Regions from separate parts of the Pseudomonas sp. 300 genome, predicted to be linked through region 3. Evidence: predicted binding sites of a transcription regulator. Region 3 holds the regulator's gene; each other region holds the start of a gene.
What was found. The regulator FliA, encoded in region 3, starts transcription of late flagellar genes. The targets are predictions, from matches to a motif close to CTAAAGTTTNNNNNNNNNNNGCCGNTAA.
Positions count from the first base shown of each region.

Region 1: a site for FliA is predicted at 1,158-1,185, ahead of Q7W83_RS00430 (methyl-accepting chemotaxis protein). Genes of this name have one in related genera too.
Region 2: a site for FliA is predicted at 754-781, ahead of motA (flagellar motor stator protein MotA). Genes of this name have one in related genera too.
Region 4: a site for FliA is predicted at 1,347-1,374, ahead of Q7W83_RS15755 (methyl-accepting chemotaxis protein). Genes of this name have one in related genera too.

Region 1 is NZ_JAVLRV010000001.1:82,956-85,157, reverse strand. It holds gene Q7W83_RS00430 (methyl-accepting chemotaxis protein) at 1-1,043, opposite strand, end outside; partial or broken gene Q7W83_RS00425 (peptide ABC transporter substrate-binding protein) at 1,369-1,539, shown strand; rRNA gene rrf (5S ribosomal RNA) at 1,835-1,950, opposite strand.
Region 2 is NZ_JAVLRV010000001.1:556,254-558,455, forward strand. It holds gene Q7W83_RS02535 (HDOD domain-containing protein) at 1-683, opposite strand, end outside; gene motA (flagellar motor stator protein MotA) at 850-1,701, shown strand; gene motB (flagellar motor protein MotB) at 1,705-2,202, shown strand, end outside.
Region 3 is NZ_JAVLRV010000002.1:2,744,248-2,746,449, forward strand. It holds gene Q7W83_RS18915 (protein phosphatase CheZ) at 1-209, opposite strand, end outside; gene Q7W83_RS18920 (chemotaxis response regulator CheY) at 232-603, opposite strand; gene fliA (RNA polymerase sigma factor FliA) at 771-1,511, opposite strand; gene fleN (flagellar synthesis regulator FleN) at 1,508-2,202, opposite strand, start outside.
Region 4 is NZ_JAVLRV010000002.1:2,040,376-2,042,577, reverse strand. It holds gene Q7W83_RS15755 (methyl-accepting chemotaxis protein) at 1-1,278, opposite strand, end outside; gene Q7W83_RS15750 (aldo/keto reductase) at 1,459-2,202, opposite strand, start outside.

The DNA.
Region 1 (2,202 bases), on a different contig from region 3:
ATCGATGCGTGAATTCGCTCCACAAACTGGTTGAAGGAGCCACCCAGTTCGCCGAATTCGTCTTTGCTTTCCACGGACAGACGACGAGTCAGGTCGCCTTCGCCTTGGGCGATGTCCTGCATCGCGCGGCCCATGGTGGTCAGCGGACGCATCAGCACGTTGATCAGCAGGCTCAGCAGCACCGCAATGACGGCGACAGCGATAAACATCGCGATCAACGCCGAGGTGCGGAATTGGCTCAGTGGTGCGTAGGCCTTGTCTTTATCGATCGACAGACCGATGTACCACGCCGCATTCGGTAAACCGTTGACCGGGGTGAACGAGAGGATGCGCTCCTGGTTGTTCAGGGTGACTTGCTGATTACCCTTTTCGATGCGCAGACCGGCGTTGGGGTAGATGTCCTTCAGGTTCTTCATGACCTGATCTTTGTCCGGGCTGACGATTACCTGGCCGTCGGCACTGACCAGAAACGCATGGCCAATCCCGCCGAAATCCACCGAGTTGATGATCTTCACCAGGGTTTCCAGGCTCAGGTCACCGCCAACTACGCCAAGCAATTCACCGTTCTTTTTCACCGGCATGGCGATGGTCACGACCAGCCCACCGACGGCGGCCATGTAAGGCGGGGTCAGCATGGTTTTGTCGGCGGTAACCGCTTGCTTGTACCAGGGCCGCTGACGCGGATCGTAGCCGTCTGGCATCTTCGCGTCCGGGCGCTGAGTGAACCCGCCATTGGTCTGGCCGACGTACGTGAACTGGAAGTTCGAGGTGAAGGCCGGTTGATCAACCAGACCTGGCAGATCGGCCCTGACGCCTTGATGAGCGACGTTTTGCGCGAGGTTTTCCAGCACCAGCACGCGACCGCTCATCCAGTTCTGCACGCTGCTTGCGGTCAGGTCGCCGGCCTGTTGGACAGAGGATTCGAGGTTTTGCCGAATGGTATTTCGCTGCAAATAGTCGTTGTACAAAGTGAACAACGCAAAAGCCAGCACCACGACGCCGGAGGCGGCCAACAAAATTTTATGGCTGAACTTGAGATTCATTTCATGGGACTTCTTATGCAGAAAGTGGGGATGCGTTCCGGGTTGCAACATTCCATGTACAGCTCAAGCAGCTTCTATGGCCGCTCTACTTTGGTGCACGCATGTCTCACCAGTCTGTCGGCACGAACCGGATAAATCTTAGGGATTTGTACGAAATTGCCGGTATTTCCGTCAGATACCCGCCGAACGGCGTGCTAGAGCGGCTGAGTAACATTTTTGTGATGACGGTTGTTCGCGAGGCAGTTGCAAACTTCCCGCCCCTTGGCAGAAATGCGAGTAACTATCATTTGTGAAGATCGGGTTGTTGCGTTCATGTCTCCACCCGCGTTGCCGCAATGGTTATCTGACATGTGCGGCAGATATTGCCGACTTGCGACTGTCCGGTGGCTTCCGGTTGGAGGACACCGACACACTGCTGGCCACCCTTGCGTGGACCTTGCCGGTGCAACTGCGCTACCGCTCCCGATGGTGGGTGACACTGGAACGGCAGGTCTGAATTATTGTTTCGCGGGTTTTCCGGGCGAGGCGGGCTTAGCCAGTAAGCACTTCAACTCTGACTTCAGCGACTTCCTACGAAATCCTGCAATCACTGCCTGCAACATCGGTAAGCCTTGAGCACGCCAACGGACATGATCGAGAACAAAGGTAACTCGTCAACCCTGGCACCTCGGTATATGGCGTCGATCTGGCCTGAACTTTTTTCTTCCTCCGAGGCGGCCTATCGGGCTTTTAGCAAGCCCGAAACGACAAAACCCCTGTCTGCGTTAGCAGACAGGGGTTTCGGAATTTAATCTTGACGATGACCTACTCTCACATGGGGAAACCCCACACTACCATCGGCGATGCATCGTTTCACTGCTGAGTTCGGGATGGGATCAGGTGGTTCCAATGCTCTATGGTCGTCAAGAAATTCTGTGACCAGCCCGTTACGTCGTAACGTGCCAGCAAAATTGGTGACTTCTACTAAAACAAAACCCCTACCTGCATACGCAGATAGGGGTTTCGGAATTTAATCTTGACGATGACCTAGGAAGTGGGGCGAATTATAGACTTCCAGAATCTGCCGTCAACACCTAATTACGCTTTTCTATCAATAACTTGCAGAAAGCCTGAAAACAGCGCGCTTCCCTCTATATAGGAGAGCAAAACCACGCCCTCT
Region 2 (2,202 bases), on a different contig from region 3:
CGCAGGACTTTCACCAGTTCCCGTTGCTCATTGAGCAACAGCTTGTAGCCCTGCTGCACCCAGATCGGCAGGTGCCAGATACTCACCAATGCCTGAGCGATTTCCAGCAGGCGTACGCCGAATAATTGTTTCTCGACTTTTCGTGCGGACTCGCCTTTATGGATGACCCGCAGCTCCCATTCTTCAAGCAGATGCGGATGGGTCAACGCCAATGGCCAGAACGGCGATAAAAACAGCAGGCTGCCCCAGTGAATGTCCTGCCACAGCCGCGCCAGGCGAGCGGCGAAAAAGCCGTTGGCCTGTTGCGTCGCGTGCTGGCTGATCATCTGCAACTGACGCAGGGCTGCGGGAATTTCCGATTCCGGTGTCGCGGGCAGCCGGGCGAGCAGTTCTTCGGTGCGCTTCAAACCGAGGCGATTGATCGCCACCTCAAGGTTTTCCGCAGGCTCGGTCATGCTGCCGTGGGTGTGCCGGTTGGCTTCGCGAATCACGCTCAAGGCCAAGGCGGGGCTGCCCTGCATCAGCTCGGCGATATCGCGTAATGAGCTTCGGTTGTCGCCGATGGCCTTGCAGACTCGGTCATGACTGGCTTGCGGAACGGGCAGGTGCACACCATCCAGAAGCTTTACCCAGCCTTGGATAGTGTTCGGTTTTGGAATGGGTACGTTCGTTTCGTTAGCCATGGTTGGACGCGATCATCGTCTGCATTACCTATGCCCGAAGTGGGCCAAATTGGCTTTTCGCCTGAACTGGCTATAGTCTGGCGCAGTTTTGCCGATAAGTAGAAGAAGAGATTTTTTAACTTCCGAATATGACCTTGAACCCGACTCAGTAAGTGCTCTCCTACCTATGGCTAAAATAATCGGCATCATCGTCGTATTCGCGAGCGTGCTCGGCGGATACGTGCTCTCCCACGGCAAGATTGCCGCTCTGGTTCAACCCTTCGAGGTGTTGATCATCGGTGGCGCGGCCCTTGGCGCATTCCTCCAGGCCAACCCCGGCTACATGACCCTGCACGTGCTCAAGAAGTCCTTGAGCATGTTCAGTTCGCGGTTCAATCACGGCTACTATCTTGAAGTGTTGGGGCTGATCTACGAGATCCTCAACAAGAGTCGCCGCGAAGGCATGATGGCCATCGAAGGCGACATCGAAGATGCCGCCGCGAGCCCCATCTTCGCCAAGTACCCGTCGGTGCTCAAGGACGAGCGCATGACCGCGTTCATCTGCGATTACCTGCGCATCATGTCCTCCGGCAACATGGCTCCCCATGAGCTGGAAGGCCTGTTCGACATGGAACTCTACAATCTCAAGGAAGACCTGGAGCACCCATCCCATGCGGTGAACGGCATCGCCGACGCCATGCCCGGTTTCGGTATCGTCGCGGCGGTATTGGGTATTGTGGTGACCATGGCGTCCCTGGGCGAAGGCGATCAGAAATCCATCGGTCTGCACGTCGGTGCGGCACTGGTCGGTACCTTCTTCGGTATTCTCGCCGCGTACGGTTTCTTCGGTCCGCTGGCCCACTCCCTGGCCCACGATGCCAAGGAAGAACTGAACGTCTACGAAGCCATCAAGGCCTCGCTGGTGGCTTCGGCTTCCGGCATGCCGCCATCGCTGGCGGTGGAGTTCGGGCGCAAGGTTCTGTACCCGGCGCACCGTCCTAGCTTCGCTGAGCTGGAACAAGCGGTTCGCGGTCGTTAAGCCATGGAAAACAATCAGCCGATAATCATCAAGCGCGTCAAGCGCATCGCCGGCGGGCATCACGGGGGCGCCTGGAAAATCGCCTTCGCCGACTTCGCAACGGCGATGATGGCGTTCTTCCTGGTGCTGTGGCTGCTGTCCACCGCGACACCGGAACAGAAGATCGCCATCGCCGGTTACTTCAAGGACCCGGTCGGCTTTTCCGAAAGCGGCACGCCGTACATCATCGACCTGGGCGGTACGCCGACCCTGGCGCCGGAAAACACTCTCAACCCCGAAGTGAAATCCCAGCCGCAGCCGGACAAGGTGACGGTCGACGCCGAACAGGTCGAAGGCATGGCCGAGATGGTGGAGAAGGAACGCCTCGAACTGTTGCTGCAAGAATTGCAGAACAAGGTCGAAGAGAACCCGCAGCTGAAGAAATTCAAGGACCAGATTCTGTTCGAGATCACGCCGGATGGTTTGCGCATCCAGATCGTGGACGCCGAAAACCGGCCGATG
Region 3 (2,202 bases):
TCAATCTGGAAATTGACGATCGCGCTGTGCAGCTCGCGGGTGAGCTTGCCCACTTCCTGATACAGGCCGCGGTCACGGGTCTGGTTGAGCTCATGGATCAGTTGCACAGCGTCGCCGAACCTGCCTTTTTCAAGGCTTTCGACCAGTTCGACCGCGTGTTTTTTCAGGGTCGATTCAAAATCGCCCTGTGAAGATTCTTTGTGGTCCATAGCTCCCCCGTGGCGCAGTTTCTCAACCGATGCGTTCGAAAATCTTCTCGATTTTGTCTTTCAACGCCTGGGCCGTGAAGGGTTTGACCACATAGCCGTTTACGCCGGCCTGGGCCGCTTCGATGATCTGCTCGCGCTTGGCTTCAGCGGTCACCATCAGCACCGGCAGGTGCTTGAGCTTTTCATCGGCGCGCACATGACGCAGCAGATCGATACCGGTCATGCCAGGCATGTTCCAGTCCGTTACCAGAAAGTCGATGCTTCCGCTGTTGAGAACCGGAATGGCAGTAACGCCATCGTCGGCCTCGACCGTGTTGGTGAACCCAAGGTCACGCAACAGGTTTTTTATGATCCGCCGCATCGTTGAGAAGTCATCAACGATGAGGATTTTCATGTTCTTGTCCAATTCGACCTCCAAGCAGTCTTAAACGCCCCCAGCACCTGGACGCGCCATTTCAATCAATCCGGCAAAGCACTCAATGACTGTCTGGAGCACAACAGATCGAGACCGGCGCAGTTCAACACCACACCAGCCACGTTCGCAGTGTCCCCACACTGCCTTCAGCGCGCTCGCCACTCCCCCAAACGCCCCCGCAAACGGGCCGCGCACTGGCTGTGTAACTGGCTGACCCGAGATTCGCTGACCCCCAGGACCTCACCGATTTCCTTGAGATTCAACTCTTCGTCGTAGTACAGCGCCAACACCAGTCGCTCACGCTCCGGCAAATTGGCAATCGCGTCCGCCAGCGCCGCCTGGAAGCGTTCATCTTCCAGATCGCGTGACGGCTCGAGATGAGCACTCGCGCCATCCTCGTGCAGCCCTTCGTGTTCGCCGTCCTGCAACAGATCGTCGAAACTGAATAACCGGCTGCCCAGGGTGTCGTTCAAAATCCCGTAGTAATCGTCGAGACTCAATTGGAGTTCGGCCGCAACTTCGTGATCTTTAGCGTCACGGCCGGTTTTAGCTTCAATCGAGCGAATTGCGTCGCTGACCATGCGGGTATTGCGGTGGACCGAACGTGGCGCCCAGTCCCCTTTGCGCACTTCATCAAGCATGGCGCCGCGGATTCGAATGCCCGCGTACGTCTCGAAACTCGCGCCTTTGCTGGCGTCGTATTTGGTGGACACTTCAAGCAGGCCGATCATCCCGGCCTGAATCAGGTCTTCGACCTGGACGCTGGCGGGCAGTCGCGCCAGCAAGTGGTAGGCAATGCGTTTGACCAGTGGCGCGTAACGCTCGATCAGCTCGTACTGCGCGTCACGTGCCGACTTCTTGTAGAGGTTGTAACCGCTGGCGGTCATAGCACGGGTCCTGCCGTTTGTTGCACGAGGCGCTCGACGAAAAACTCCAGGTGCCCACGCGGGTTGGCGGGCAGCGGCCAGGTATCGACCTTTTGTGCGATGGCCTTGAAAGCCAGGGAACACTTGGAGCGCGGAAAGGCTTCATAGACCGCGCGCTGCTTCTGCACAGCCTTGCGCACGCTTTCGTCGTACGGCACCGCACCGACGTATTGTAAGGCGACGTCGAGGAAGCGGTCCGTGACCTTGGTCAACTTGGCGAACAGGTTGCGGCCTTCCTGCGGGCTCTGGGCCATGTTGGCCAGGACCCGGAAGCGGTTCATGCCGTAGTCGCGGTTGAGCAGTTTGATCAGGGCGTAGGCGTCGGTGATCGAGGTCGGCTCGTCGCAGACCACCAGCAAGACTTCTTGCGCGGCACGAACGAAACTGACTACCGAGTCACCAATCCCTGCAGCGGTGTCGATCACCAGCACGTCGAGGTTGTCGCCGATATCGCTGAAGGCCTGGATCAGACCGGCATGCTGAGCCGGGCTCAGATGCACCATGCTTTGAGTGCCGGACGCGGCCGGGACGATGCGGATTCCGCCGGGGCCTTGCAACAACACGTCGCGCAGCTCACAGCGGCCTTCAATGACGTCGGCCAGGGTACGTTTGGGTGTCAGTCCCAGCAGGACGTCAACGTTCGCCAGCCCCA
Region 4 (2,202 bases), 700 kb from region 3:
AATGGCGGTGACGGTCTGATCGGTTTCCGAGGCGTGGCGCACCAGAATCTGGCTGGTGTGGGCGGAGGTGCGTTGCAGGTTATCCAGGCTGGACGCCATGGCGCCCGTGGCCTGGGTGACTTCGCCGATCATGTTTTGCAGGTAAGCGATGAAGGCGTTGACCGAGTGGCCGATGGCGCCCAGTTCGTCTTCGGCGCGAATGGTGATGCGTTTGGTCAGGTCGGCGTCACCGGCGGACAATGCATCGATATTGGCCTTCAGGGCTTTCATGCGCTGGATCAGTTGGCGGATCGCATAGATTTGCAACAGCACCAACAGGATCACCATCGGGATTTGCAGCAGGCTCAGCGTGCTGAGCACGTCGTCACGCTGCGCGGTGATCAACTGGGTCGGCAGGGCGGTGGCGAGAAACCACGGCGTGCCTTCGATGGGGCGCATGAAGAAGGTGCTGGCTTCGCCGTTGTTGTCGAACTCGACACGCTGCGCCTGATCACGCTTTTGCAAGCCGGCCTTCACTTGGCTGGCGAAGGGTGAGTTGCCAGCCAGTTCGCTGATGTTCTTCAGCACGATCGGCCCGCTGATGCGCGAGCTGTTGCTGATGATCTTGCCGTCGGCCTCGACGATCAGCATTTCGGCGCCGAGGTCTTTTTCCTTGCGCGCCACCAGGTCGTTGAAGAAGCCCAGGGTTACGTCGATGGTGGAGACGCCGTACGCCGCGCCGTTTTTCTGGATGGCCATGGCGCAGTTGGTGCGCGGTTCGGCGCTGGCGTCATCTTTATAGGCTGCGGCCCAGGCGCATTGCCCGCGTGGGGTTTGCATGCCGCCCTTGTACCAGGTCTGGTCGTAATAGTTGGGCGCCGCGTCGCTATTCCAGAAGGTGTTGACCGTCAGTTTGCCCGAGGCATCGCGATGCCAGAAGGTGCTGAACTTGTTGCGCCCGGCTTCACGCTGGCCGGGCAGGGGCCAGATACCGCCGCCGAAGACTTTCAGTTCGCCGTACTGATCGACCAGGCCTGGCAGGACCGTGTCGATGGCGGCGCTGTCGAGCAGGGGGATGGTTTGCGTGATGCTGCGTTGTTGCGCCTGAACCTTGTTCAGTTCGCCCTGGATTTGCTCGGCGACTTCGGCGATGCGATTGAGCGCGACTTGTTCTTCGGTATGGCGCAGTTTTGGCGCGACCAGTTGACTGATGCCAACCACGGTGAGAATGAACAGCAGCAGAATGAACAGGACCAGAAACAGCGTGTAGCGAGCCTGAATAGTGCGGAATGCGGGCATGGAGCCGGGTCCTTTTTAGCAGCGATCTTATTGTGGGTATCGGTATGAAATTCGGCGCTTCAAAGGGGCTATCGGCTGGCTGGGGACGAGCTTTAGGTACGTTCGTGCAAGAACGGCGGGAGGTGACGGACGGCTCGATTGCGCTGGCCCGCTCAGGCATTTGAACGGGCCAGACGCGGGTTAACGGTCGAGCAACTCCAGGACTTCTTCCGGGTAGCGCAAGCCGACAGGGGCATTCGCCGGGAAGATCGCTTCCAGCGCGTGCAACGCTTCGCGGCCAAGTTTTACCTCCAGCGCTGCCACGTTTTCTTCCAGGTATTTACGCTGTTTGGTCCCGGGGATCGGGATCACGTAATCACCCTGGGCCAGCACCCATGCCAGCGCGAGTTGACCCGCCGTCACACCTTTTTCTGCCGCCAGGTCCTGTACTTGCTGCACCAGCAACAGATTTTTCGCGAAGTTGTCACCCTGAAAACGCGGGCTGAACCGACGGTAGTCGTCTGCCGCAAAATCGTCCGGGCTTTTCAGTGCACCGGTCAGAAAACCCCGGCCCAACGGGCTGTAAGGGACAAAGGCAATGCCCAGCCGCTGGCACGCGGCCAGGCAGCCATTGTCTTCCTGATCCCGGCTCCACAAGGAGTATTCGCTTTGTAGCGCGCTGATCGGATGAACCTGGTGCGCCCGCTCCAGCGTTGCCGCCGAGGCTTCGCTCAAGCCCAGGTATCGCACTTTGCCGGCCTTGACCAGTTCGGCCATGGCGCCGACGGTTTCCTCGATGGCCACTTGCGGGTCGACGCGGTGCTGGTAGTACAAGTCGAGGGTTTCGACACCGAGCCGTTTGAGGGTGCCGTCGATGGAGGTACGGATATATTCCGGACGTCCGTCGACCCCGCGTGCGGTCGGGTTCGAAGGATCGCGAACAAT